DNA from 3 places in the Brevibacillus borstelensis genome. Region 2 is predicted to be linked to each of the others. Evidence: riboswitches for the same ligand, from Rfam matches in the RefSeq annotation. Region 2 holds a riboswitch; each other region holds the start of a gene.
The links. Region 2 has a riboswitch for glycine ahead of glyA (serine hydroxymethyltransferase). Riboswitches for the same ligand answer to the same signal wherever they lie in the genome.

Region 1: another riboswitch for glycine. It lies ahead of V5G20_RS19650 (alanine/glycine:cation symporter family protein); the one in region 2 lies ahead of glyA (serine hydroxymethyltransferase).
Region 3: another riboswitch for glycine. It lies ahead of gcvT (glycine cleavage system aminomethyltransferase GcvT); the one in region 2 lies ahead of glyA (serine hydroxymethyltransferase).

What each region holds. Positions count from the first base shown of each region.
Region 1 is NZ_CP144922.1:4,071,241-4,080,875, reverse strand. Features, by position in the region: gene V5G20_RS19660 (MFS transporter) at 1-122, opposite strand, end outside; gene V5G20_RS19655 (TrmB family transcriptional regulator) at 215-973, opposite strand; gene V5G20_RS19650 (alanine/glycine:cation symporter family protein) at 1,172-2,527, opposite strand; glycine riboswitch at 2,818-2,927, opposite strand; gene V5G20_RS19645 (electron transfer flavoprotein subunit beta/FixA family protein) at 3,256-4,086, shown strand; gene V5G20_RS19640 (electron transfer flavoprotein subunit alpha/FixB family protein) at 4,083-5,114, shown strand; gene V5G20_RS19635 (FAD-dependent oxidoreductase) at 5,098-6,393, shown strand; gene V5G20_RS19630 (ferredoxin family protein) at 6,393-6,689, shown strand; gene V5G20_RS19625 (hypothetical protein) at 6,700-6,858, shown strand; gene V5G20_RS19620 (asparaginase) at 7,135-8,160, shown strand; gene V5G20_RS19615 (peptide ABC transporter substrate-binding protein) at 8,230-9,635, shown strand, end outside.
Region 2 is NZ_CP144922.1:1,952,059-1,961,693, reverse strand. Features, by position in the region: gene V5G20_RS08930 (ArsR/SmtB family transcription factor) at 1-486, shown strand, start outside; gene V5G20_RS08925 (MFS transporter) at 458-1,783, shown strand; gene codY (GTP-sensing pleiotropic transcriptional regulator CodY) at 1,974-2,756, opposite strand; gene glyA (serine hydroxymethyltransferase) at 3,012-4,253, opposite strand; glycine riboswitch at 4,414-4,519, opposite strand; gene yjcZ (sporulation protein YjcZ) at 4,717-4,815, shown strand; gene V5G20_RS08905 (sporulation protein) at 5,016-5,792, opposite strand; gene V5G20_RS08900 (hypothetical protein) at 5,917-6,396, opposite strand; gene V5G20_RS08895 (YtrH family sporulation protein) at 6,393-6,704, opposite strand; gene V5G20_RS08890 (hypothetical protein) at 6,865-7,095, opposite strand; gene V5G20_RS08885 (MFS transporter) at 7,407-8,666, shown strand; gene V5G20_RS08880 (hypothetical protein) at 8,843-8,980, shown strand; gene V5G20_RS08875 (HD domain-containing phosphohydrolase) at 9,091-9,635, shown strand, end outside.
Region 3 is NZ_CP144922.1:3,496,401-3,506,035, forward strand. Features, by position in the region: gene V5G20_RS16670 (PA domain-containing protein) at 157-1,431, opposite strand; gene dat (D-amino-acid transaminase) at 1,747-2,598, shown strand; gene V5G20_RS16680 (lipoate--protein ligase family protein) at 2,677-3,507, opposite strand; gene gcvPB (aminomethyl-transferring glycine dehydrogenase subunit GcvPB) at 3,620-5,086, opposite strand; gene gcvPA (aminomethyl-transferring glycine dehydrogenase subunit GcvPA) at 5,079-6,428, opposite strand; gene gcvT (glycine cleavage system aminomethyltransferase GcvT) at 6,471-7,574, opposite strand; glycine riboswitch at 7,650-7,765, opposite strand; glycine riboswitch at 7,766-7,859, opposite strand; gene V5G20_RS16700 (DEAD/DEAH box helicase) at 8,082-9,635, shown strand, end outside.

The sequences.
Region 1 (9,635 bases), 2.1 Mb from region 2:
CCGGCGGCGCTAAGCGGAATATTCAGGTCTGCGGTGATCAGATTCATCGTCCCGCCGATGATCAGCTCCACCGTCCCGACCACAAAGGTTGCAATAGCAAGAATAAAAACGCGAGGATTCACACAGAAGAGCTCCTTTCTGCACCTGAAAAAGGTTACCACCATGATGGTAACCTTTTTGGTCTGCGCATTCAAGAAAAAAATCATGGATGATGTTAGTAACGGAGCCGGATGAGCATGCGCCGTATCTCTTCGTCTCCAAAAAGCAGGTCGTAATGCTTTTGCGTAATGCGGGCCAATGCTACGTCATGGAAAAAGAAGTCGGCGAAGAATTTGACAAACGGCTGTGCTCTCGTCTGAATAGCTTGCCAGTTGCCGTTTTCTTCTCCGGCAAACATGATCTCCTCCTGATCCGCTACGATGAGCTGGAAGCGTTCCAATCCCTCGTGCTCGTCCGAAGGGATTAAGACGTGGACCCGTTTGAGGTTTGTCTGTATCTCTCCGACCACCAGCGCTTCCACTTCTACGCCTTCCCGTTCCTTTTCCTCGAGGAGAGGGATAAATCCGGCAAAATCGTCATTCCAGGCGGAGATGCGGATGGACTTGACGGCTCGCTGAATCAAGTGCTTGCTTTCAGCGCGTATGGAGGAGTCGACCTTGAGGTTCCAAATCCGGTCATCCCGTACCTGCTTGCTGGCCAAAGAGGTTTTGAGCCGCTCCACGTCGTGCTGAAATTGACTGGTCAGCTTGTCGATCAGGCTGTTTAGCGGCAGAGCGGTATACCATTTCTTTTTATCCGACACAGAATCGAGGACCAGGCCCTTGTCTACCAGACGGGTCAGCACTTCGTAAATTTTCGCTTTGGGAACGCCGGAATGCTTGACGATCATTGTGGCATCCATGGGAGACTCGCTTGCCGCGAGCGTCTCATATACTTTGCTTTCGTAATGGGAAAATCCGAATGTTTCCAACATGACAATGCCCTCCAACCGGTTTGATCCGTGCATAGAAGATATGCCTTCTATTATACACACTTTTTTCCGCAAGTCCGGTAATGTCACGAGGAGGGGGGAGCATCCGCTCCGCAAGTGCGCTCGTCCCGCAAAACGAATCCCGCAGAAATAGGAAAACCCCCTCATTATGAGGGGGAAAATTTTGGGGTGCGAGCATATTTACTGTGACAGCTTCGACTCCAGAGGCCCATTCAAAAAGCGCTTCGTCTCGGCAACGACCACACCGGAGAGTCCGATCAGGCCGATCAGGTTGGGCACTGCCATCAAGCCGTTCATGATGTCGGAGAGCGTCCAGACCAGATCGAGCTTCATCGTTGCTCCGACAGCGACCATGACTACCCAGACGAATCGGTAGTATTTGGCAGAGCCTTTGCCGAACAAATATTCAAAGCATTTCTCGCCGTAATACGCCCACCCGAGGATGGTGGAGTAGGCAAACAGGATGATGGCAACGGCCAGCACGTAGCTGCCGGCTTGACCGAAGACGCTTTGGAAGGCGTAGGTAGTCGCTTCCACGCCAGACATACCGGTGGACCAGGCTCCCGTAGTGACCAAAGCAAGCCCTGTGATCGTACAGACGAGAATCGTATCGATAAACGTTCCTGTCATGGAAACGAGCGCCTGCTTGGCCGGTTCGTCTGTTTTTGCCGCCGCGGCTGCGATCGGTGCGCTGCCCAGACCGGCCTCGTTGGAGAAGACACCCCGGGCAACCCCTTTTTGGATCGCCATGGCTACGGTCGCTCCCAAAAAGCCGCCTGCAGCCGAAGTGCCGTTAAACGCTCCGTGTACAATGTCTGCCAATGCCTGCGGTACTTGCCCCGCATGAAAGAGCACGACAATGATTCCGGCAACGATATAGAAAAGGGCCATAAACGGCACCATGACGCCGGTGACCTGTCCGATCTTTTTTACGCCGCCGAGGATGACAAAGGCGGTAAAGGCAGCCAGCACAATCCCCGTTGCGACCGGAGGGATCGAGAAGTTCAACTGTACCGCTTCAGCGACGGAATGGGACTGGACCATGTTTCCGATCCCGAAGGAAGCCATTGTTCCAAACAAGGCGAACAAAACAGCGAGCCATTTTTGCTTCAACCCTTTCTCCAAATAGTACATCGGTCCGCCGGAAAAAGTGCCGTCAGCCTGCCGGATGCGGTACTTGACAGCGAGAATCGCTTCGGCGTATTTCGTCGCCATCCCGAACAGAGCTGTGATCCACATCCAGAACAGAGCACCCGGTCCGCCGACCGCGACAGCCGTGGCCACCCCGGCGATATTTCCCATCCCGATCGTTGCCGCAAGCGCGGTCATCAGCGCCTGAAAGTGGTTGATGTCCCCAGCCGCTGTTTGCTCCTGCTGCTTCCCAAAAGCGAGGCGCAGCGCATACCACAGCTTTCTGAACTGCAGCCCTCGAAGGCGGATCGTCAGCATTACCCCAGTGCCGACGAGCAGTATCAGCGTAGGCAGTCCCCACACAAATCCATTCACCATTTCCAACCATTGCATAAGCATGTCCATCTCGGTTTCCCCCTTGCTGTTTTTGAAGAGAAAAAGAAAAAACATTTCACCCGAAAATGAAATGTTCTCTGGAGACGGTCGCAGGACGTACAAAATTACGTAAATAAGAATACAAAAAACCGGCGGCAAACCGCATTTGTTGATGGGCGCAGAAAAGTTTAGCAACATGTAAAATGTTCAACCTTCTGCAACACATAAAAAACTTCGTCATACGAAGAACGAATATCTTCGAGAGAACTGACAGCAAAGCTTTTTATCGACAAATTACTAACCGTTTTTGTATAAGTCCAAGCGTCCACTCTGTCCTTTTACCTGAGAGATTATTCGCCGCGGCGAATTTGCTCCTTCGGTGCCCAATCCTCTTTTTGAAAAAAGAGGGAGTCTCTCCAGAGGCTCGTCCCCATGCAGTTTTACTAGTTTCCTAGACCTGAGAGTTTCGGGAAGGTTCCCTTGCCCCTTCGGTAGACATCTGTCTTCTCCTGAATGGTTCATCCGAACGATATGTGATTTATAAATCAATTATAAGGAGCGAAGCGAGCTTGTCAATGGATTGAAAAAAATTGATCGATCCCCCGCTTCTGGCAGTTCTTGGTCTATTCGACAGCGCTGAGCAATACGTTATATCAATGATGAACATGCCGCCCGAAGCGTCGTGTCAAAAAGAGACAACCTGTGCAAGAGCTGCCATCGAAACGATGCCCCGCCGGGCTGCAAGGGGGGAGTTTTTCATGCTGCATATCGTCGCCTGTATCAAACAGGTGCCGGACACGAAGATCATCAAGATGAACCCGAAGACAAATACGATGGACCGTTCCAGCGCGCCTGCCATTTTGAATCCGTACGATGCGCATGCCGTGGAGGAAGCTGTCCGCTTGAAAAAAAGGTACGGGGGAACAGTTTCCGTCCTGACCATGGGGCCTCCGCCCGCTGTCAAAGCGATCCGGAAATGCATCGAGATCGGTGCGGATGAGGGGTACATGATTACCGACCGGGCCTTTGCCGGGGCAGATACGCTGGCCACCAGCTATGCGCTGACGAAAGCCCTCGAAAAAATCGCCAAGGAAAAGCCGATCGACCTGATCATCTGCGGAAAGATGACGATCGACGGGGATACGGGCCAGGTAGGACCGGGCATTGCCAGACGGCTCGACATCCCGCCTTTGACCAGCGTGAAAAAGGTGGTCGAGGTAAACAAGCAGCAAGGCTATGCCCTCGTCCACCGCAAGCTGGAGGACGGCTATGAAGTGATTCAGTCCGCTTTGCCCTGCCTGTTTTCGGTGGAAAAGGAAATCAACGAGGTACCCTATTCGCCGCTGCCCAACATGCTTCGCGCCGCACGCTACCAGCCCGTAATCTGGGCGGTCAGCGATCTGGAGGACGTCGACAGGACACTGCTGGGTCTCAAAGGCTCCCCGACGATTGTGGCCAAGGTCTGGCCTCCGGAAAAGCCAAAAGGCGGCGAAATGCTGGAGGGATCGGCACAGCAGCAGGTTGAGCGATTGATGGAAATTTTGCAGCAGAAACAAGAGCTCTTTGCAGGGAAGGAGGCACGGGCATGAATCTGGACGAGTACAAAGGCGTGTGGGTATTCCTCGAACACCAGGACGGGAAAATCGTGCCTGTCTCCCTGGAGCTTTTGGGAGCGGGGCGAAAGCTGGCAGACAAGCGGAGAGTACCCCTGGCCGGCATACTGATTGGAGAGGGAGTTCGGCAGTTGGCCGCGACCGCGTTTCACTACGGTGCCGATACGGTCTATCTCTACGATGATCCCGTTTTCCGGGATTACCGGACCGAATCGTACATGCGTGCAGTCATTGCTTGCGTAGAAAAGCACAAGCCGGAAACGATCCTGTACGGTGCGACCTCGACGGGCAAGGACCTCGCCAGCGCGGTTGCCACCGATCTGGAGACAGGGCTGACTGCGGATACGACGATGCTCGATGTGGATGAGGCGACAGGGCTTTTGGAAGCGAGCCGGCCCGCATTCGGCGGCAACATCATGGCCACGATTCTCTGCAAAAAGCACCGGCCGCAAATGGCCACGGTGCGGCCGAAGGTCATGAAAGCGCTCCCGATCGACACCAGCCGCAAAGGAGAGCTCATCGAGGAATCCATCCCGTTGCGGGAGGAAGACATTCGGACCAAGGTGCTGAAGATCGTCCGGGAAACGCAGACAAAAATCCGCCTGGACGAGGCTGACATTATCGTCGCAGGGGGCAAGGGGCTCGGCAGCAAGGAAGGCTTTCAGCTCATCCATCGCCTGGCCGAGGCGATCGGAGGCACTGTAGGGGCGAGCCGGGATGCCGTCGAGGCGGGATGGATCGATCACGCCCACCAGGTAGGCCAAACCGGGGTGACAGTCACGCCCAAGCTGTATGTTGCCATTGGCATTTCCGGAGCGATCCAGCATCTGGTCGGCATGCAGAACTCCGGCCTGATCATTGCCATCAACAAAGACCCGCAGGCGCCCATTTTCCAATCCTGTCATTACGGCATTGCCGGGGATGCATTCGAGATCGTTCCGATGCTGATCGACGCGCTCCAGGTGACGGCTGGCAAGGAGGTACAGTATGGCGGAAAAATTTGATGTCATTGTCGTGGGAGCGGGGCCGGCCGGTACGTCCTGCGCGTATACGCTGGCAAAGGCGGGTGTCAACGTCCTGCTCCTCGAGCGGGGCGAGTATCCGGGCTCCAAAAACGTGATGGGCGGCGTCTTGTACCGCAAAATGATGGAGGATATTATCCCCGGCTTCTACAAGGAAGCGCCAGTCGAACGGCCGATCGTGGAGCAGCGGTTCATGCTGCTCGATGAAAAATCCGCCGTCACCTTTAGCTACAAGGGCCTGGAGTGGGGAGAGGAGCCGTACAACAACTTCACCGTCCTTCGGGCGAAGTTTGACCAGTGGTTTGCAGAAAAGGCGGTTCAGCAGGGAGCCCTGCTCGTCAATGAAACGGTTGTGACTGAGTGTCTGGTTGAAAACGGGAAGGTCATCGGGGTGAGGACAGACCGCCCGGACGGCGATCTGTTTGCCGATGTGGTCGTGCTGGCTGACGGGGTAAACTCCCTTTTGGCCAAATCGCTCGGCTTTCACAAGGAGTTTCGCCCGGACGAGGTGGCGCTGGCGGTCATGGAAGTGCTCAAGCTCGACCGGAAAATCATCGAAGACCGCTTCAGCCTGGAGCAGGACCAGGGCTGCACGTTTGAAATCTTCGGCGACGCGACCAAAGGAATTCTCGGAACAGCCTGGCTCTACACCAACAAGGACAGCCTCAATATCGGCGTCGGCGCGATGCTGTCCGGCCTGATCAAGAACAAGATCAAGCCGCATCAGCTACTGGATTACGTCAAGAAGCACCCGATCATCCGGCCGTACATTCAGGGAACGGAGCAGCAGGAATACCTGGCGCATCTGATTCCGGAGGGAGGCTACCGCTCGATCCCGAAGGTCGTAGGCGATGGCGTGATTGTAGTGGGGGACGCGGCTCAACTGGTCAACGCGATTCACCGGGAAGGCTCCAATATGGCGATGACTTCAGGGGTGCTGGCGGCAGAGGCCATCCTCGAAGCTAAAGCTGCGGGAGACTTTTCGGCTTCCATGCTCGACTCTTACCGGCAGAGGCTGATGGACAGCTTCGTTGGACAGGACATGAAAAAATACAAGGATGCCACGCACCACTTTGAAAAGTACCCGCATTACTTCGAGAAGTACATTCCGCTCATGAACAGGGCCGCCAGCCAGATGTTCACCGTCGATGGCAGCTCCAAGTGGGAGAAGCAAAAGAAAATCTGGAGGGAGCTTGGCTCCGCCAAAGAAAAGTGGAAAATGGCCCGCGATCTGATGCAGGCTTGGAGGGTGATGAAGTGATGAAGGAACTGCCCAAAGGTCAATCGATCGAGGAAAAGCAGTACCTGGTCCGCTTCAAGGCGGATACGGAGTCGCACCTGCACGTATTGGATACGGATGTATGTGCCACAAAATGTCCCGACAAGCTGTGTACGATTTTTTGTCCGGCAGAAGTGTACAAGTGGGAAGAGGTGCGAATGCATGTGGGATACGAAGGGTGTCACGAATGCGGAAGCTGCCGGATCGGTTGTCCACATGAAAACATCAAATGGGTATACCCCAAAGGCGGACACGGCATCATCTTCAGATTGGGGTAACAGGCGATGGATGATGTTTAAAGTGGGCGAAGTCGTGACGTACGCGGGTGACGGGGCGAGGGGAATCATCCTGGACATAAAGGGAGAGCAGTATCTGGTCATGTGGGAGGATACATTCGTCAGCTTGGAGAAGGCCGAATGCCTGCGCAAAGAAGGAGCAACCGAATAACTGGGCCAATGGGTGCCCCTTTTTCCCCGGTGCTGGGGGAAAAGGGGTGCTTTTCATTTTTGTTAGAATTTTTTTAACCTATTTTAAACAAATTGTTCACCTATTAAGAAAAATAGGGTAACCTAATACTAATTGGTCGCAATCGATAGAACAGACTGAAGCGTAGGAATTAAGCGAAAATTCAACGTCCTTTGTCTTGTTTGAATAGTTGGCACGCCTCTTGCAATAACCAGTTTGCATAGCAAGTCCATATTTCAACACCAAAGGAGATTAGTCATGAACCTGGTAGCCAACGTATACCGGGGGGATGCGGTAGAAAGCACACACCTCGGTCATGTAGCTGTCGTCGATGCAAACGGAAACTTGCTTTATTCCTACGGTGATCCTCATCGCCAAACCTTCGCGCGTTCCAGCATGAAGCCGATCCAGGCGATTCCGGTCATTGAGACGGGAACAGCGGACAAGTTTGGACTGGAACCAGCCGATCTGTCTCTCTGCTGCGCTTCACACAGCGGCGAGCCGCGTCACCGCTCGCGGGCGATGGAAATGCTGATACGCGCCGGACAGCCGGAAGAAATGCTCCAATGTGGAACCCATGTGCCTCGCGACGAGGAAAGCTATAAGGAACTGATCCGTGCGGGCAAGCCATTGACCCCGATCTACAGCAACTGTTCCGGCAAGCATGCAGGGATGATCGCTACAGCTGTACACATGGGAGAAGAAGTAGCCACGTACCATCTGCCTGAGCACCCCGTGCAGCAGCGCATTTTGGATGCAGTTGTCGATCTGACTTCCTATCCAAAAGACAAAATCGTTCTGGGAACGGATGGTTGCGGCGTTCCTGTTCACCGCCTGCCACTGGCCCACTACGCCTGGGCGTACGCCAAAATGGCAAGGCCCGACGTGATCGAAAATCCGACTCGCCGTCAGGCGGTTGCCCGGATCACCGATGCGATGATTGCGCATCCGGAAATGGTCGGCGGCAATAACCGCTACTGTACCGATTTGATGACGGCCTTTGCCGGACGAGTGTTTGGCAAGGCAGGTGCAGAGTCCGTATACTGCCTGGGCGACCGTCAAACAGGCATCGGCATCGCTGTGAAGATCGAGGACGGTGGACCGCGCGCTATATACGCGGTGGTCAATGAAGTGCTTCGCCAGCTCGGCATCGGCACGGACGGTCCGCTTGAGAAGCTCGCAGAGTACACCAACCCGATCGTAAAGAACATGAGCGGAAAGGCAGTAGGCCGTATTGAAACTGCCTTTACCCTGCACGCAAGCAACACTCCACTGGGCGTGTAAAGGCTCGTTGCTTCCTGACAGCCGTTTACGCATATATACAACAAGCATAAAAAAGGGGGAAATCCTGCGATGAATTTGCGCAAAGGATGGAAAGTACTGAGCACTTCCGCTTTGCTGCTCTCGCTGGTGCTGACAGGCTGCAGCCAGTCAGCAGCACCGGCAGATCCAGGCAAGCAGCAAGCGGGGGAAACGGGAGGACAAGCAGACGCTTCGGCCAAGCTTCGGTTGAACCTGAAGACGGAGCCGCCTTCTCTCGATCCGCCGAAAGGGTTTGACAGCACCTCCAACGAAGTGCTGAACGCAACGATGGAGGGCCTTGCCCGCCTGGACAAGGATCACAAGCCGCAGCCGGCGATGGCCGAGAAGTGGGAAGTGAGCGAAGACGGAAAAACATACACCTTTACGCTTCGCGACAGCAAATGGTCCAATGGCGATCCGGTAACGGCGCAAGACTTTGAATACGCGTTCAAGCGCATCGTCGATCCGAAGAACGCATTCCCGTCCGCATTCCTGGCTTACTACATCGAGGGAGCCGAGGAGTTCAACAAGGGCGAAGGCACAGCCGACGGCGTAAAAGTCAAAGCAATCGATGAGAAGACACTGGAAGTAAAGCTGAAGTCTCCTGCGGGATTTTTCCTGCACATCCTGACTCAGCCAACCTTCTTCCCGGTTAACAAAAAAGTGGTAGAAAGCAATCCGAACTTTGCTGCGGAAGCATCTACTCTCGTGAGCAACGGACCGTTCAAAATCACCGAATGGGTACATGATCAATCCGTCAAAGTAGAAAAGAACGAAGGCTACTGGGATAAGGATTCCGTGAAATACGCGGGCATCGATTGGGTCATGGTAAACGACGAAAACACCCAATACCAAATGTACAAAACAGGCCAATTGGACATGATCCAAACCGTGCCAAACGATATGAAAAAGCAACTGATCGATTCTGGCGAAGCGAAAGTGGAACCGGAAGCATCCATCTACTACTACCGGATGAACGTCAAAATGGAGCCGTTCCAAAACGCAAACATCCGCAAGGCATTTGCACTGGCGATCGACCGTCAGGCTCTGATCGACAACGTGGCACAAGGAAAACAGCTTCCGGCACTGGCGCATATCCCGGTCGGCTTCCCTGAACCGGACGGCCGCGATTTCCGTGAAGTCGGCGGCGATTTCATCAAGGACAACGATGTAGAACAGGCAAAAGCGCTGTTGAAAAAAGGGATGGAAGAAGAAGGCTACACGACTCTTCCGCCGGTTACTTTGACGTACAACACAAGCGACGCCCACAAGCAGATCGCGCAAGTACTGCAAGAAATGTACAAGAAAAACCTGGGTGTTGATGTAAAGCTGGAGAACAAGGAATGGAAAGTGTTCCTGGCCGACCAGCGCGCCCGTCAATTGCAAATCTCCCGTTCCACCATCCCGGCTGATTACGGCGATCCGCTCAACTACCTGGAGCTGTTCGTGACCGATCA
Region 2 (9,635 bases):
CGCTCCAAAGCATACGACTTCAAAGTAAGCGACGCCCTCTTGCCGTCCCTCAAAGACGATACCGTGCTGATGCAGGAAACGATGCTGAACCATCTTCGCAGCAGCATAACCCGTCTGTACAATGCTCCGGAAGAGAGCTTCCTGTACTTTGCCGAGGAATCCAAACGGCCGCCGCTTTTTGGCTGCAATGGCGAGATAAAAGGCCCGCGGGATGAAATCAACGCATGGCTGGACAAATACCGCGAGCTCCTGAAGGAATTGGGCGATATTGAGGAAAGACACCTGCGCCGGATTGCCGCGGGGGAAATCGAAGATACGAATGAAGTATTTTATTTCGTCCACGTCGGCTTTATGACGAATGAACGCGTTTACGTAGCGGAAGACGAGTCGCTGCCGGACGGCTATGAATTTATCAACGATACGACAGTCGGAAAAATTAGCAGGAGGGCTGACGCCAATGACGATGACGGCAACTCCGTCACCTAATCCGGTTCTCTGGCGCAACAGCCAGTTTCTCCGCCTCTGGATCGGCAATCTGATCTCAGCGTTGGCTGACGGCGCTTTTTTTATCGCCTTGTCCTGGTTTATCGTCGACAAGACCGGATCAGAAGCGGTTCTCGGGACGACACTGATGTGCATGTCCATCCCGCGCCTGCTCTTTATGCTGGTGGGGGGCGTCGCGGCTGACAAGTACAACCGAAAGTGGATCATGTTTGGCTCCATCCTGGCCCGCGGAGTTGTCCTGGGCGCCTTCGGCTTGCTGCTGCTGCAGGAAACCGGTCATTGGCTGCCTTATGCCGCGTATCTCACAGCCTTCCTGTTCGGTACCGTCGACGCTTTCTTCTGGCCTGCGAGAAGCAGCGTCCTGCCTTTTGTCGTCTCCCGCGAGCAGCTTGCTCCCGCCAACAGCCTTATGGAAATCGCACAGCAGATCAGCCTTGTCGGCGGTCCGCTCACGGCAGCGCTCTTGATGCGGTTGACCAGCTATCCCGCGACCTTTCTTGTCATGGCAGCCGCCTTTTTCATCGGTACACTGATCATTTCTACCCTTCGTCTGGAGCCGGCAGAGGAAATTGACACCTCACGCCAAACAAAAGAACCCTCCTTTTTCCGGCAGATTTTTGAAGGAATCCTCTTTGCCAAAACCATCCCGGTGCTGATGATCATCTTCGGAACCTCGCTGGTCGTAAACATGATGTTCTCAGGTCCTGTCAACATGGGGCTGCCGCTCCTCGTCAAGCAATTGGGCTGGGACAGCAATGCTTACAGCTCTCTGAGCACTTCTCTCGGAGTCGGCACGATCATTGGCGGAGTCATTACCGGCGCCTGCAATGGCTTTCGCGGACGCTTTCTGCTGCTTCCGTTCTTCCTCGGTCTGATGGGGGCAGGCATCCTTGCCGTTTCCTTTATGCATGTTCTGCCGTTCGGTCTGTCGATGATGCTGCTTGTGGGAATAACGATGGCGATGACCAACATCCCTTTGATCACCTACATTCAGACCATCGTCCCCGCCCACATGTTGGGCAGAGTCATGTCTTTGCTGACAACGATGTCCATCGGACTCGGTCCGGTCAGCTATGCCCTTTGCTCATTCCTGCTTGAAACAAAGATGTTGGAAGCCGGTACGCTGCTTCTCGTCGGCGGAATTGCTGTCGGCTTGCTCGGGATGAGTCTGATCCTGTTTCGCCACTTTAGGGAGGCGGAGCAGCATCCGCTATGGGCTCAGCAAGGTGCCAAAAAGCAGCAGGAGCAAGAAAAACCGCAAACCACGCTGTCTGTTTGACCGGGGCAAGGGAGGCAGGCGCGTTCGGGGCGTTTGGGGCGTTTGGAGCCTTTGGAGCGTTCAGAGCGTTCAAAGCGTTCGGGGCGTTCAGAGCGTTCTGCGCGCCCGGCACACACGCTCCCCTCCTGCCTCTTTCCATCACCTGCAAAAAGAAAAACGCCCGATCCGCATTGGATTGGGCATTTTCGCTTTAGGACGTCTTCCACTTCGCCAATTCGGACGGGAATTTGTCGTTCAATACTTTGATGTAGGTCCCTTTCATCCCGAGAGAACGGGATTCCAGCACACCTGCACTGGCAAGCTTTCTGAGCGCGTTGACGATGACGGAACGGGTCAGTCCGGCCTGATCGGCCAACTGGCTTGCGACGAGCAGGCCTTCTTTGGCATCGAGCTGTTCCATGATTTTTTCGATGGCGATTTGCTCACTGTAGGAAAGGGAGGAAAGCGCGATTTTGGCAAAGGTCTTGTCGCGAACTTCATTTTCAATTTGTTCCGTGCGCTGACGGACAATTTTCATGCCGATTACGGTTGCCCCGATTTCGGCCAGGATCAGATCCTCTGTTTCAAAAGTGCCGTAAGCCCGCAGCAATACGAGGGTACCCAAACGGCTTCCGCCTGCGTTGATCGGAACGATGGTCGTCATCATTTGCGGGAAGAGCGGCAACAGCTCCTCTGGTACCATGCTGTACGGGCTTTGTACCCCCTCATTGGCCAGAGACTGATTGACTTCCAAAAGCTTTTGATTGTAGCCGTATGGCAGCATTGCGCCTGACCGGCCGTCCTGCCCCTGTCCGATGCCAAAATCCTCCCGAACCCCGTTTCCGAGAATCGTCCCGTCTGCCGTCACGATGTAGACGTTCGCGCCAATCACATCAGCCAGCAGCCGAGCCAGATCATGATACCCTACCCCGCTTCCTCCCATCGTCTTTTGCAGCATGACGTTAATCCTTCTAGTTTTCTCCAGTAAATTCATTCCATTTTTTCCTCCTTGCGGTTATGTATAGTCGCAGTATTGTCAGAAAAATCCCGGCTTATACATGCAAATCAAAAAATAGACAATAAAAGAACAGGCCCCTTATGGTTTATGCCATAAAGGACCTGTCCGTTCCACCATTCCCGCAGGAGCCGCTTCCTACTCTTCTGAAACAAACGCCATGTACTGTTCTGCAGAAAGCAATTCGCTTACTTCCGCCGGGTTGCTCAATTTGTAAATCATCGCCAGCCTCCGTCAGCGCAAAACTGAAGCGCGACTGTAAAGCGGATAGGCAGCACATAACTGACTGATCGTATCTCGAACGGACGGATCTCCTTTTCCTTTCAGAACAGCAGCAATCGATCGTCCGATGGTCTTCATTTCCGCTTCTTTCATGCCCCTTGTGGTGGCAGCGGCAGTGCCGATGCGAATCCCGCTGGTGACAAACGGGCTTTCCGGATCAAACGGAATCGTGTTTTTGTTGACAGTGATGCCCGCTTCTTCCAACAGCCGCTCCGCTTCCTTTCCTGTCAGTCCGAAGACGCGAACGTCGAGAAGCAGCAGGTGATTGTCCGTGCCCCCCGAAACCAGTCTCGCTCCTTCTTCGAGCAAGGTCTCGGCGAGAACCTTTGCGTTTTTCACCACTTGCTCCGCGTAGCTCTTGAACTCGGGCTGCAGCGCTTCTTTAAAAGAGACTGCCTTTGCCGCTATGATATGCATCAGCGGCCCGCCCTGAATACCTGGGAATATCGCTTTGTTTACGCCCTTTGCGATCTCCTCGTCATTCGTTAACACAATGCCGCCACGCGGTCCTCTCAGCGTCTTATGCGTGGTACTTGTCACGACGTCAGCATGGGGAACGGGCGAAGGATGCACGCCCGCCGCCACCAAGCCGGCGATATGAGCCATGTCTACCATCAGCTTTGCTCCTGCCTGCTCGGCGATCTCGCGAAAGCGGGCGAAATCAAGCGTCCGCGAATAGGCGCTGCCGCCTGCGATGATGATCTTCGGCTTTTCCCGGCGGGCAATCGCTTCCACTTCGTCATAATCGATCAGGTGATCCTCTTCGCGGACCCCGTATGCCACGACATTAAACCACTTTCCCGAGAGGCTGACCGGACTTCCATGCGTCAGATGGCCACCGTGCGACAGATTCATTCCCATGAAGGTATCTCCCGGCTGCAGCAGCGAAAAGAACACGGCCGTGTTCGCCTGTGCGCCGGAGTGAGGCTGGACATTGGCATAGGCTGCTCCAAACAGCTTCGATACTCGCTCGATCGCCAAGCGTTCGACTACATCCACGTGCTCGCAGCCGCCGTAATACCGCTTTCCGGGATAGCCTTCCGCATACTTGTTGGTCAGAACCGATCCCATGGCGTCCAAAACGTCCTGACTCACAAAGTTTTCCGATGCGATCAACTCCAGCGTCCCGAGCTGGCGCTGGCGTTCCGCTTCGATCGCTTCAAAAATTTCCTTGTCGTGATCCTGCAAGCTCATCGATATTCCTCCCTTGGCTCCCATCTTTCCCGAACGCAAAAAAGGACAAGGGAAAGATAGATAGCACGTAATCTACCTCTCCTCTGTCCTTTTACCTGAGAGTTTAACTCCTGACACGGGAGTCTTCCCCTTGGGTGGCTGTTCGCTCTCTCCAGAGGTGCGTCCAATTGTGGTACCTTGTACCTGAGAGATTCTTTCCCAAGGATTTTTGGGACTTGCTCCTTCGGTGCCGGGCGCTTCGGTCCGGTCTCTCCCACAATCGTCATCCGCTCTATGCAATTACTTCGAATCATACGTCAAGGGATTCAACATTGTCAATAATATTTCGAATAGAATATCAATTGTTCTTGAGAATGATCCAGTCTGCGGCCTGTCGCCCAAAATGGGTAGTCGCCCTAACACCGAAAGGCCCGCCCGTAAATACGATAGCAGGGAACGCATTCAAACAAAGGAGGATGCTTGCATGAGTAGTCTGTTCAAGAGCGGCGGGTTTAACGGTATCGGTCTTATTCTGGTGCTGTTTATTCTGCTCTCGATTGTCGGATGTTCGGAAGATTGTTAGCAAAGATTGCAAACCGTTCGCTTCTTCATGGATGATTGATTGGGCAGACCGTGGGCGAGCTCCCATATCGTTATAAAAACGCGGGAATTGAACTGCACCTCCAAATGTTAGCTGTGCCTAACAAATGGGGTGCCGTTCACACTCCCGCGTGTTTTTGTCAAATGCGTATTGGTTTTTTCAGAGCGTGGCTTGGCCTTTTGCTAGTGAATATTCCGACGGATGATTTCTTCGATCCCTTCGGCAATCGCCGAGACCGGTCGATGCAAATCAGCCTGGGTCAGCCGGAAACGGGCGTAGCGTTCGTCCAGATTGAAGGCTTCCTGAAAGGCTCCCAGAAAACCGCGAGCTCGTTTGTCCATTTCCAGAAGAACCTCCAGTTCTCCCTCCTTCAAATAAAAGACGGCCTCCAGCTCCTCCAGTCGGCTGCGGTAGGGGCCTGTCGGACGGAACTCAAACTCCTGCACAAATGGGTAAGAGCGCCCGAGATGACGATTGTATTCGCAATCCACTTTGAATAATTGAAAGCCGAGAGACTGAATCGCGTCCAGCACTTTTTCCATCAGCGGATGCGGCCGAACCTCGATGAAGTCTGAATCTCCCGGATCGATGGCATTTTTAATGTCCAGTCCGGTACGCAGGTACACAGGCTGCCGTCCCATCGTAAGCGGAGTCTCGTACGGAAGCTGGAAGGAAAACGGAATGACCTTCTTTTCCTTCGGGTTCAGCACGAACCGTTCAGAAAGACGGTACTTGCCGAGCGTGCATTCTTCCTTTACCTTGCGATCATTTGCCTCGCGCTCATAATGCGTGACGACGTACATATAAATTTCGTCCACATCCTGTGCAACATCGCCACCTGTGATGTGGACCTCACCTCTTACCCATTCTCCCGGGATCAACGAATCGTTCTCCAGGCGGGCATCTACTTGGGCAGCCCCGATACCTACGCTTGCCAACAGCTTTTTAAACATTGACATGGACTCATTCTCCCCTTACCAACGCATCGATTGCCTTGCTTTTTCATGCAGTGAGAAGCTTCTGTACCTTTTATACGGCGGGTCGCAATAAAAGTTTCGCTGCCGAAAATAGATTTCCCGATCTTCATATATCCTCGCGTTTTACTTCAGCAGTCACGAACAAGTGGAGAATCCGGCTGATCGCCACCGTTTTGACGCGCACCTCGACCATCGTTCCTTCGATGATGTACTCTCTTCTCCGCAGCATTTCATGGAGCATCTCCTGGACTTCTGCCACCTGCTCGACTTTTTTTCCTTTCAGGGAAGCCAAGTCTTTTTCCAACTGCCTTGTCATTTGCAGTTGAATCGTTTCATGCAGCTTTGAATCCAGGACGGTGACCCGAATCTCATCGATGACCACCTCTTGTTTTCTCCGGGCCACTTTTTCCGACTGCTTCAAGCTCTGATTTTCCTCCATCAGCTTTTCGTTCAGCAGTTCCAGACTGCGCTTGACAAGCATCATCTGCTCCATTTCCCTGCCGTAAATAAACAGCATTCCCGACCCGCCGAGAATGGCGCCTATGAGCAGGAGAGCTACGTAACGCTTCCACAACATAACCTTCATGAACGCACCTGGACCAGCCATTGAATCGAAATCGTCCCCATATGTGCCCCGAGGAAGGCGACAACGATCATGACAAGCTGTTTGAACACAGGCGAAAAATTGCCCGCGAGGATTTTTTCGATCTGCAAAAAGGAGTCAAACGTTCCGCCCAAGGCACCTACAAGGCCCCATATTTTCAATTGGTCAGCCAAATCATGAATGGACCAGAGCGGCGGCTTTTCATTTAAAAAAGCGCCCAATCCACCGCACAGGGAACCGCCGACCACAATGCCGTACGCCACAAAAAAGGTTAAAATGACCTGCCCCATCTCCATCCCTCCGGCTTGACAGCGTTAGTCTATCCCTACGCCGGAGGCTGGACAAATATGAAAGGCTATATGTCCCTAGCTATATGGCTCCCAGCCAAACGGCTCTCACACACGCAAAAACGGCATGCCGCCAGCGACACGCCGTTTTTGTATGCAGCCCTCAGCCTCTTCTCCCTCGTCCCCTCATTCGCCGAAGTCTCTTTTGAATTTGCGCGGAGTTCATCATCATCAGATCCATGAACAGATTGACCATATTGGGATTGTGCAGAACCTGCTGGAATACTTCCGGATTTTCCCGAAACCACTGTTCATTAGCCTTAACCCAGGATCGAAACCCGTCATTTCTTTTGTAATAGCGGTTTAACCGGCGAATCGGACGGTATGCACTCACCTTTAATCGATCCCTTCGTCGAAGAAAATGGAGAGGAGAAAGATGATCACCAGAATCCAAATCACTACTTCAAACCCTTCGTGATTTGCAAAAAAGCCTCTCACGTTTGTCCCTCCTTGTTGACGCAACCTTGCACCATGTATGCCCACAGTTTTTTTACAGTATAGGTATATGTCGAGAGGCACCCGTTGGATTGGACGAAAGCCTGTTATCCCTTCAATTCCGCTCTCGCCTATTTTCGGGTGCATAGACTGGCTACGGGAACATGCATACTAGGGGAAGATTGCCGAAACGAAAGAGGAGGCGGCTCTATGACCGTTGCGGCAGGAAAGCTATGGCGGAACAAAATATTTGCACTGCTGCTCGTCCTGGTTTTTTTCATGCACCTGGCCTCCTTTCTGATCGTGCCGATCTTTCCCATTTTCCTAAAAAAAGCCCGTGCCCTCTCTCTCGGACAGGTCGGCATCATTCTCGGTGTCGGCAGTATCGCGTATCAGGCGGGCAGCCTTTTGGGAGGTCCTCTGTCCGACCGTCTCGGCCGGCGCTCGATCATGCTGGCGGGAGCACTGCTCCAGGCTGTTGCGATGCTCGGCTACCACTACAGCGACAGCTACGCCGCCTTGCTGTTTTTCTCAGGTGTGAACGGACTGGGAGTTGGATTTCTGGCACCGACAATCAAAGCATTGCTCGCTGACACCGTAGACAACACCCAGCGGACCGCAGCTTTTTCCTGGAGAGGGATTTTCGCTCACCTCGGCATTATCATCGCGGGCCTGACGATCACCTGGATGACCACCAAGGATCTGTATCCGTTTGTCTTGGCCTCGATTGTTTTTTTGCTGCTTGCTGCCGGCATCCTGTTTACCCTGCCGAACGACCGCTGCGTCGGACCTGATTGCAAACGCACGCCCTTATCGGAGTACCGGCATATTTTCCGGCATCGGAGCTTTTTGCTCTTTTCCGGACTCTCTCTATTGATCTGGGCCTTTTATGCCCAGTTCACGCTGGTGCTGCCATTGCGCGGCGAGTACGTGCTGCATTCCGCTCATTTGATCGGGCTGATCTGGACGATCAATTCCGTAAGTGTGGTGCTGCTTCAGGGGCTGATTTCCCGTTTTGTGCTTCTGAAAATCAATCCGTATTTATCGCTCGTTGCGGGAATCCTGATGATAGGCGCCGGTTTGTTCGGCATCGGGTTCGCGGACCGCTTTGCCACGCTGAGCGCTGCTGCCGTCCTGTTCATCATCGGGGAAATGCTTCTGATGCCTGTGCAGGACAGCCTCGTCGGTCACTTTGCCAAAGAGGAATGGCTGGGGGCGTATTTCGGGATTGCCAACTTTGTATCGGGTATCGGCACCGCCATCGGCACAACTGTTGGCGGCACACTCGTAGAGCGATTGGGCGGGGTCAAGAGCCCCTATCCGTGGGTGGTGTACGCCATTACGACAATCATTCTCGCTGTCGTTATGGGATTGTTCGCTCTCTACGCCATGCCGCGTCACAAGCAGGGAAGCGAGGCCGCAGGGCCGATCCAGTCCCGTTTTATGCCTAAAAAGGAGCGTGTCAAATAAAGATGGATGAACGGACACAACAAGATGGTCCCCCCATTCAGGAGGAAAAGGTGCAACTGCTTCAGCGCATCCCCCTGTCTTCTCTGCTCATACAGGCTGAGGACAACATCCAGGATCAACAGTTTGCACGCTGGCGGGCGTCTAACCGCCAGCAGTGGATTTTCTAGGAGGTCATGATGGACGAATCGAAAAAGCGCTTCTCCAATAACCAAGAGGTACGAAGCGAAGACAACAGACAGCCTCGTTCCGTGCAAAATGATCAGCCGGGGTACGGGAATAAAAAACGGGAGGGACCAAACCGCCCTTCTACATGACTTGAAAGGGATGGCGATCACCATCCCTTCCTCTATTTTTTTCGACATTATTCGTGAATTTATTGAAGGTTAAAGCGATTTCGCCTATTATGAGGAGGAAGAATACCAAATTGCGGAAAGGACGTAGCGCCTTGCCTTCGAAAACGACGCAAACGACCATAACGCGCCTTTATCCATTGTTCCTTATGTTGCTTCCTATCATCTTTTCCGTAATCGTGTTCTTCGGTTACTCCCAGACAAAGCTTCTCTACTACCAGAACGAAGTACAGGCGATGGACCGACAGTTGAACTCCGTCTTCCAGATACTGAGCTTGTTTGACAAACGGGTCAAAGACAACTCGATAACTCGCACAGAGGCTCAAGAGAGTGCCAAGAAATTGTTGGCCGGAACCAGGCTCCCGGACGGAACCCGCAATACCAACGATGTGGAGCTGACCTTGAGTTCGGGAGATGCCTTTATCGTCTTTAATTCGCAAGGCAACTTGCTCGTGCACCCGCATCTGGAAGGGCAAAACATGTTTCAATTGTCCGATGCCGATGGGCGGACACTTGTTCGTGAAGTGCTGCATAAAGGAAAAACCGTTATTACATACCCGTCATTGGACCCGACTACCGAGACGCGCGACACGAAAATCGCCGTAGCACGGTATTTTCC
Region 3 (9,635 bases), 1.5 Mb from region 2:
TGCACGATTTATTCTTTTGTCAAATTATTCGTAAAAATTATACTCCCTTGCAGCGCTTCTTACCATTCTTTACTAATCGACAGATCATGACATTCTTAGACAAAAAAACCTTCTGCAGGGGGCAGAAGGCTGCTGCTTGTTTCCCATATGCTTTTTTCAACGGGAGTCTGGCAATGGATAAGGACCCGACCCCGGATCTGTCATCGTTGTAATCGCATCGACCACGGTACGGACCGCGTCTGTCAGTTTCTCGCCATCGCTCTTTTTTTCAGGAACGTTTTTCCCGCTCTGTGAAGCTGCAACACGTACGATCTGCACCGCATTTGGGATGTTAGCTTGAGCGATTCGACCCAACCGGCTCAGCACCTCTTGCGGAGCGGCAGAGGAAAAGCCGGCTCCTTTTGCGTCCAGCAGATCTGCTGCCAGATTGCGCTTGCCATTTGAGGTGTACACCGCCAGTTCACCGTCTTGCTGCCTCACATTGCCGAGATACAAAAATGCCGCTATTTTGGTTCTCTCTGCATCCGTCAGAGACCGCACATAATCGTCGAGCCCCCGCCCTCCGTCAGAGGCGGCGCCAAGGCTGACAAAACGCACTTCGGTATCTCGCTGTTGCGCAGTCAGCAGGCGTGCCGTTTCCAGCAGCACAGCGATTCCTGAAGCATCATTTTCCTCCCGCGCGGCGAAGGAAGCGTCGTGATGGGCAGCCACCAGCACAATCTGTCCGGTGTTCCCGTTATTGGGTTTCAACTCCGCAGTGAGATTGTAGGACGTTTTCTTGATGATCGAAGCGCCCGACACCTTCAAGGTGGCTGTCAGTTTCTCCCCTTTTTGCAGCAGCTGTCCGAGCTGCTCTCCCTCGGCTGGTGAGACGGCCAGTACGGGTACATGCATATCAAGCGGTCCCCCGAGAGATGGCCTTGGTGCATTTGCTCCCTGCGTCAAAATGATCCCTTTGGCCCCCGCCGCCGCTGCGTGACGCACTTTTTCCGCCTCTGACATTCCCCCCGGACGTACGAAGACGATCTTGCCCTCGATATCGGCTCTCGCGAAATCCTGTTGTGTCCCTGTACCGACGTCGAGAACTGCTCCCGTCGCCTCTCCTGCCGGCCCGAACAAAACGCTTCTGGGGGCCCATGTCTTCCCGCGGATCTCGGGGACCTGCAAGGAGATCTGTTTGGGTTCCGTATAAACGTAATAGGAGAAAGGCAGCAGCTTTGTCTGATAACCGAAAATGCGGAGCCACTCTTCTATGTAAACTACGGCGCGAAACTCCGATTCTGTTGCTGGAATTCGCGGGGCTGTCGACAGTTTTTCCACGTGTTCGAGGAGGCGATCCGTGTCCGCTTGCCCTCCGGCTTCCGCACCCGCCGGACCTGGGAAGAACATCAACGATCCCCATGCGATGAAGACAGTGATCAACCATTTCATTTCGGCTCTCATCCCATTCCCCTTTCCAAATGGCCTCTTTTTATTATGGGCGGCAATTCAGGAAAACGTCTAGTCAGAATAGTCCGTCAAATAAAGATACGTGGCGCCATCTGACGACAGCAAGCAACCGAAGTGTGACAAGTTTCCCCTCCATTCATTTTGAAATTGACCCTCGACCCAGTATTTGTTAAGGTTGTCTCATACATCACTCGACGCTGATTTCAGGAAAAGGCGGCGGGGGCTGTACGTTTGCAACTGGCAGGTTCAAACGAAAAAAGACATAATATTTGCGTAACTGAAGAAGGAGGATTCACCATGCTTTACGTGGATGGCAAATGGGTCGGCACAGACGAGCTGACTGTTCACCCGGAAGACCGCGGCTACAATTTTGGTGACGGTGTTTACGAAGTGGTTCGCATTTACAAAGGGAAAATGTATCAATGGGAAGGTCATTTGACCAGGCTGTTCCGCAGCGCTCGCGAGATCATGCTCGACCTGCCGTGGACGGCAGAAGAACTGTCGGCGATTGCGCATGAGCTGCTTGCGAAAAACAACATTACATCCGCAGACGATGCCACCCTGTACCTGCAGGTGACCCGCGGTGTGTCTCCACGTGTACACGATATACCAAAAGGCATTCGCCCTGTGATCATGGGCTTTGTCCGCCGCAAGGAACGCCCGCTGGCCGATATGAAAAAGGGACTGAGCGCTCAGCTGGTCGAGGATATTCGCTGGCTCCGCTGCGACATCAAAACGTTGAACCTGCTTGGCGCTGTCATGGTCAAGCAGTACGCCAAAGACGCCGGCGCCCAGGAGTCGATCCTGCACCGCAGCGGCATCGTCACTGAGTGCAGCGCAGCCAACGTGTTTGTCGTAAAAGACAACGAGCTGTACACGCATCCCGCCAACCACCTGATTCTGAACGGCATTACCCGGCTGGACGTCATCGCCCTCGCGAAAGCAAACGGCATTATCGTTCATGAGGAGCCGTTTACTGTCGACTTCCTGAAGCAGGCGGATGAAGTCTTTGCGACAGGGACAACTGTCGAGGTTATGCCCATTATCTCTGTCGAAGGCCAGGCTGTAGGCGGCGGAAAGATCGGACCCGTCGTGGAAAAGCTGCAACAGCTGTTTGAAGAACATATTTACGCAAACGCATTGGTCTAATCCGAAAAAATGGCTCTCACAGGAGTTTCGCTCCTAGAGAGCCTTCTTTGTTTATCCACTTACCTTTCGCATATTGAACTATCGGCGGAGGTTCCATTCGTCGGTCGAGTAGCGCGAAGCGGCCAGCTCTTCGGCGAGCGCCCTCTCCTCTGGAGTCAATTCGCCTTTTACGAGCTCTACCTTCAAGCCTGTGGCAAAGCCGTCGCGAAATGCCTCCATCGCTTCCTGAAGCGATACCGGTCTATTGCTCACCTCGTTGATCGTCACCGCTTTTTTCCGGAAGCTCTCCATCATGCGTTCCTTTAGCCTGTCTGAGGAGAAGTGAAGCAAGGAGAACAGCAGCTCGACATCCATATCCAGCAAAATGGAGCCGTGCTGAAGGATGACGCCCTTTTGCCTGGTCTGCGCACTGCCTGCCACCTTTTTCCCTTCCACCACCAATTCGTACCAGGAGGGGGAATCAAAGCAGGCGGACGATCCCGGCGAGCTGTACTTTTCTTTTTCTTCTTCGCTTGCCAGTGAAACCATTTCCGCATCCAGGCCGAGGTTTTGAAAACCGTGTAGCAGTCCCAGACTGATCACCTTGTACGCCTCGGTGACACTGGAAGGCATCTCGGGGTGGCTTTCCGACACGACAACACTGTAAGTCAGCTCCTGGTCGTGCAGGACAGCCCTTCCTCCCGTAGCACGCCTCACAAAACCGATGCCCTTTTCTTGAACAAGCTCCAAATTGATTTCCTTTGCCGCTTTTTGAAAATACCCAATCGACAAGGTTGCCGGGTTCCATGTGTAAAACCGGACGGTTGGAGGAACCTTGCCCTCGCTGTGAAGCTGCAGGATTGCTTCATCTACTGCCATATTCATTGCCGGGGACATCCCCTCGGTCACGATAAATCGCCATTTTTCCATGCTGCGCATGTCCTCCTCTCACCCTCTCCATTGTACTTCTCCCGATGATGAAACGGCAACAATGCGGCATGCAAAAAGGCCGCCGAAACATTCGGCAGCCTCGTCTGCGTTCTTATTCCGGCTGGTAGCGGAGTACCGGCTTGCGTGCAGCAGTGGCTTCATCCAGACGCTTCACGATTGTCGTATGAGGAGCCTCCTGCACGAGTTCCGGTGTTTCTTCGCACTCGCGAGCGATCTGCAGCATTACGTCAATAAACTCATCGAGTGTTTCTTTGGATTCAGTCTCTGTCGGTTCGATCATCAGGCACTCGTCTACGATCAGCGGGAAGTAGACAGTCGGCGGATGGAACCCGAAATCAAGCAAGCGTTTTGCAATATCCAGCGTCCGCACGCCCAGCTTCTTCTGGCGAACGCCGGACAGGACAAACTCATGCTTGCAAACACGGTCATAGGGAAGCTCGTAGGCTTCTGCAAGCTTGCGCATCATGTAGTTTGCGTTCAGCACCGCATTTTGCGAAACCTGCAACAGACCTTCTGGTCCCATGGAGCGAATATAGGCATACGCGCGAACGAGAATGCCGAAGTTGCCATGGTACCCTTTTACGCGGCCGATCGATTGCGGACGGTCGTTGTCCCAGAAGAAAGTGCCATCTGCCTTTTTGCCTACGATTGGAGCTGGCATGAACGGTTCCAGAATCTTTTTCACACCGACAGGGCCGGCACCGGGACCGCCGCCGCCATGAGGGCCGGTAAAGGTCTTGTGCAAATTGAGGTGAACGACGTCAAAGCCCATGTCGCCGGGACGAGCGATGCCCAGGATGGCGTTGGCGTTGGCGCCGTCGTAGTAGAGAAGGCCGCCAGCTTCGTGTACAATCTTTGCCATCTCGACGATGTCCTCTTCAAACAATCCAAGCGTGTTCGGATTGGTCAGCATCAATGCCGCCGTGTCCGGTCCTACTGCCTGGCGCAAAGCTTCGATGTCTACCAGCCCGCGGTCGTCGGACGGAATCGTAACTGTCTCCAAGCCCGCTACAGCAGCGGAAGCCGGATTCGTTCCGTGTGCGGAGTTCGGTACGATTACCTTGGTCCGCCCTTTTTCGCCGCGGCTTTCATGGTAAGCGCGGATCATCAATAGTCCCGTCCATTCGCCTGCTGCCCCTGCTGCCGGCTGCAAAGTGACGGCATCCATGCCCGTGATCTCCGCCAGCTCGTTTTGCAGGTTATACATCAGTTCCAGCGCGCCTTGCACAGATTCTTCCGGCTGGTACGGATGGGTTTGGGCAAAGCCCGCGTAACGGGCAACGTCTTCATTGATTTTCGGATTGTATTTCATGGTGCAGGAGCCGAGCGGATAAAAGCCGTTGTCAATCCCGTGATTTCTGCGGGACAGCTCCGTGTAGTGACGAACTAGCTGCAGTTCGGACACTTCCGGCAGTTCTGCTGGGGTTTCGCGAATCAAGTGCTTCGGCAGCAAATCGGTTACCTCTACCTCCGGCACATCAAGCGCCGGGAGATTGTACCCTACGCGACCAGGCTTGCTCAATTCAAAGATCAACGCTTTTTCTTTGTCGTTATGCACGGGTGATCGCCTCCAATTCCTGCGCGAGATCGTCGATTTCTGCTTTTGTTCGGAGTTCCGTTACGGCAAGCAGCATATGGGCGGAAAGCTCGGGATAATCGATTCCAAGGTCGTAGCCGCCGATAATCCCTTTTTTCAGCAGCTTCTTGTTTACTTCCGCTACCGGTTTATTCAATTTCACTACAAATTCATTGAAGGTAGGTGCGCTGCCTACGATCTCAAGTCCTTTTGCTGCCAATGCTTGCTTGGCGTAATGAGCTTTCTGCAGGTTGAGCATGGCGATTTCCTGTACGCCCTGCTTTCCGTACGCGCTCATCGCGATAGAGGCCGCGAGAGCCAGGAGAGCCTGGTTGGAACAGATGTTGGATGTCGCTTTTTCGCGGCGAATGTGCTGCTCGCGCGCTTGCAGGGTCAAAACGAATCCGCGCTTGCCGTTTTCGTCTTTCGTCTGTCCGACGATCCGGCCGGGCATTTTGCGCATCAGCTTGGAGGTGGTGGCCAAATACCCGCAGTGCGGTCCACCGAATGAAGCGAAAATTCCGAATGGCTGCATATCGCCAACAACGATGTCTGCGCCCAAACGTCCCGGCGCTTCCAGCACGCCGAGCGAGAGCGGATTGGAGGAAACGATCAGAAGCGCTCCTTTTCCATGTGCAATCGGCTCAATGGAGGACAGGTCTTCTACTTGACCGAAAAAGTTCGGGTATTGAACGATGACAGCTGCCGTCTGGTCGTCAACAAGCGCGTCCAGTGCTGCCGTGTCGGTTCCATTGTCCTTCAGGTCTGCTTCCACGACCTCTACGCCTTGGCCGTACGCGTATGTTTTCAGCACGCTCCGCGCTTCCGGATGGACGGAACGGGAAACCACGACCTTGCTCTTGTTCGTGTGGCCTGCCGCCATCATTGCTGCCTCTGCCAAAGAAGTAGCGCCGTCGTACATCGAGGAGTTGGCCACTTCCATGCCCGTCATTTCGCATACCATCGTCTGAAACTCAAAAATAGCCTGCAGCTCCCCTTGGCTGATTTCCGGCTGATACGGGGTGTATGCGGTAAAAAATTCGCCCCGCAGCAGCATGTGGTTGACGACACTCGGGATATGATGCTGGTACACACCCGCTCCCAGGAAGTTTGCATGCGTACTGAAGTTGGCGTTTTTATTAGCAAGACCGGAAAAATATTTGACCAGCTCCGGTTCGGACAGAGCCTCGGGAATTTGCAGGGAACCTTTGAAACGAACTTCTTCCGGAATATCCGCGAACAGCTCTTCCACCCGGGAAATGCCCAGGGTGTCCAACATCTCGCGTTTATCCTGATCGGTTTGAGGCAGGTAACGGTATTTCACGAACGTTGTCCTCCTTGTTTATCGGATCTTGGATTGGTTGGTTTACTTTTTGGGACGTTTGTAGAACGGTGTGGCTGCCACGACAGCCTTCAGCCGCTTGCCGCGAATTTCTACTTCCAGTTCGGTGCCTACAGCTGCATACTCGGATTTGATCAGCGCGAGTCCCACATTCTTTTTCAACGTCGGAGACTGAGTGCCCGTCGTAACCTCGCCGATCTGCTCTTCCCCGACAAAAACAGGGTAATGCGTACGCGGGATGCCGCGGTCGATCATTTCAATCCCAACGAGCTTGCGGGGAGCGCCGTTTTCCTTTTGCGCCTTGAGGGCTTCCTGTCCGATGAACGGCACTTCTTTGTCTACCTTTACTGCAAAGCCGATACCCGCTTCGATCGGCGAGATGTCTTTGCCGAGCTCTTGACCGTAGAGCGGCAGCTTCGCTTCAAAACGAAGCGTGTCCCTGGCGCCGAGGCCGCATGGTACCAGCCCTTCCGGCTTGCCGACCTCGAGGAGGCGGTCCCATAGCTGAATCGCTTTGTCGCTGTCCAGGTAGATCTCAAATCCGTCTTCTCCGGTATAGCCGGTGCGCGAAACGAGAGTCGCAATGCCGTCGATCACGACATTCCGCTTGAAACGGAAAACACCGATTTCCGTCAGGTTCGTGTCGGTCAGCTTTTGCAGGATCGATTCGGCAAGCGGCCCCTGGATCGCCAGCTGTGCTGTTTGCGGTGAGATATTCTCGATCTGTACACCCTCGCTCAGATGCTCCTGCATCCATGCGTAGTCCTTGTCGATATTTCCCGCGTTAATCACCAAGAGGTAGTGATCGTCGGCGTATTTGTAGACAAGAAGGTCGTCCACCGTGCCCCCGTCCGGATAGCAGAACACGCTGTATTGCGCTTGCCCTGCTTCCAGCTTGGAAAGATCGTTGGTTGTAAGGCGTTGCAGGTAGAGATAGGCTCCCTCCCCTTTTACCTCAACCTCTCCCATATGAGAGACGTCAAACAAGCCTGCTTTCGTCCGCACTGCTTCATGCTCCTGCGTGATACTGGAAAATTGCACGGGCAAATCCCATCCGCCGAAATCAATCGTTTTGGCCCCGTATTTTTCATAGACAGGGAACAGCGGCGTGCGTTTCAGTGTCGTCATTTCGGGCACCTCCTGTTTTTTTCATGCAAAAAAGGACAGAACAAGAGAAATGAATACGCCAAATAAGGCGCCCATTTCTCCTCCTCTGTCCTTGGTACCTGAGAGTTGCCTCGCTTGATGCGAGCCGTTCCTTTGGCATCGCTTGCAAGTTTCCCCTTTGGTGGCTCCCGAAGAAGCTCTCTCCAGAGATGCGTCCAGTAGAGGTACTTTTGCCTGAGAGATTCACCATACCCGGCTTGCTCCTTCGGCGCTGCCTTACAAGCAGTCTCTCCCTGCTACTTTCATTCGCGGTGGATACTGGGTGATACATAAATGTTCCAAATACATTCCATACTAGTTGAATGAACTCCTTCTTTATCCTACCACGTGAGCGCATTCTTGAAAATATGCAAATTGCGAATTAACTTGGAAAATCACTAACAAATTTTTTGATCAAAAAGAATAACGTTCACCTTTGATTTACGATATAGCATTTTCATGACAAAACCCCAAAGCGGAGGTAGTCATATGCCGAACGTTCCCGTTTCCTTCGATACCGATTGGATGGATTTGCTAAATGAACGAATGAAGCAGGACGGCCCCTGGGACAAATGGGAGCTGTTCCAGCTTACTTTGGAAGCCGAAGAGGCGATGGCTATCCGCGAGTTTGACCAGCTTCAGTGCTTGCAATACCTGCCTACGCTCCAACCGTTTCCTCATCAGCTGCAGACGGCGGAGCGCGTTTTGAACGAAATGCGCGGCAGGGCCATTCTCGCTGACGAGGTGGGCCTGGGCAAAACAATCGAAGCCGGGCTGATCATGAAAGAGTACATGATCCGCGGGCTGGCGAAAAAAATACTTATCCTCGTGCCGGCATCGCTCGTAATCCAGTGGACGAAAGAATTGAATCAAAAATTCGGCATACCCGCTGTCGCCCAAAAGAAGGAGTATATGTGGCGGCAATACGACGTCGTGGTTGCCTCGATCGATACAGCCAAACGCGATCCCCACCGCCGTCACGTCCTGGACATCGATTACGACATGCTGATCATTGACGAAGCCCATAAGCTGAAAAACAAAAAAACGCGCAACTACCAGTTCGTCAAGGAGATTCGCAAAAAATACTGCCTGCTGCTGACCGCTACTCCGATCCAGAACGAGATGGATGAGCTCTACAATCTGATCAACCTCTTAAAGCCCGGCCATCTCGGACACACGTCCAGCTTCTCCACAACCTATGTGGAAGGCAAGCGGCAGGCAAAAAACAATGAGCAGCTCAAGACCGAACTGGACAAAGTGATGATCCGGAACAGACGCAGCGACGGAGGCGTGCATTTCACCAGCAGACGCGTCCAGTCCATTCCGATCGAGCTTTCCCCCGAGGAAGCCGCGTTGTATCAGGGCGTAACGCGCTTCGTCAAAGAACAGTATCACACCGGATCGGGCGGCTATAACTCGCTTGCGTTGATCACGCTGCAGCGCGAGGTTTGCTCCAGCCGGGAAGCCGCCTTTCTCACGCTCTACAACATGCATCAACGGGCAGCAGAAGACTCCCCTGTCCGCGCGGAAATCATGGAGCTCGTCGAGATGATCAAGAAAATCGAGTCACATTCCAAAGCTGCCAAGGCAGTCGAGCTCATTCAGCAAATCAACGACAAGGTCATCATCTTTACCGAGTACCGGGCCACGCAAAACTACTTGCAAAAATACTTGCACGATCACGGCATCACCTCTGTTCCGTTTCGCGGAGGATTCAAACGGAGCAAAAAGGACTGGATGACCGAGCTGTTTCAAAATCGCGCACAGGTATTGATCGCCACGGAAGCCGGCGGCGAGGGGATCAACCTGCAGTTCTGCAATCAGGTCATCAATTATGACATGCCCTGGAATCCGATGCGGGTCGAGCAGCGGATCGGCCGGGTCCATCGCTTGGGCCAGCAGCGGGACGTACACATCTACAATTTGTCTACAGTAGGCACCATCGAAGAGCATATCCTCCAGCTCCTCTATGAAAAAATCGACCTGTTTGAAATGGTGATCGGCGAGCTCGATGACATCGTCGAACGGCTGAACCTCAAGCAA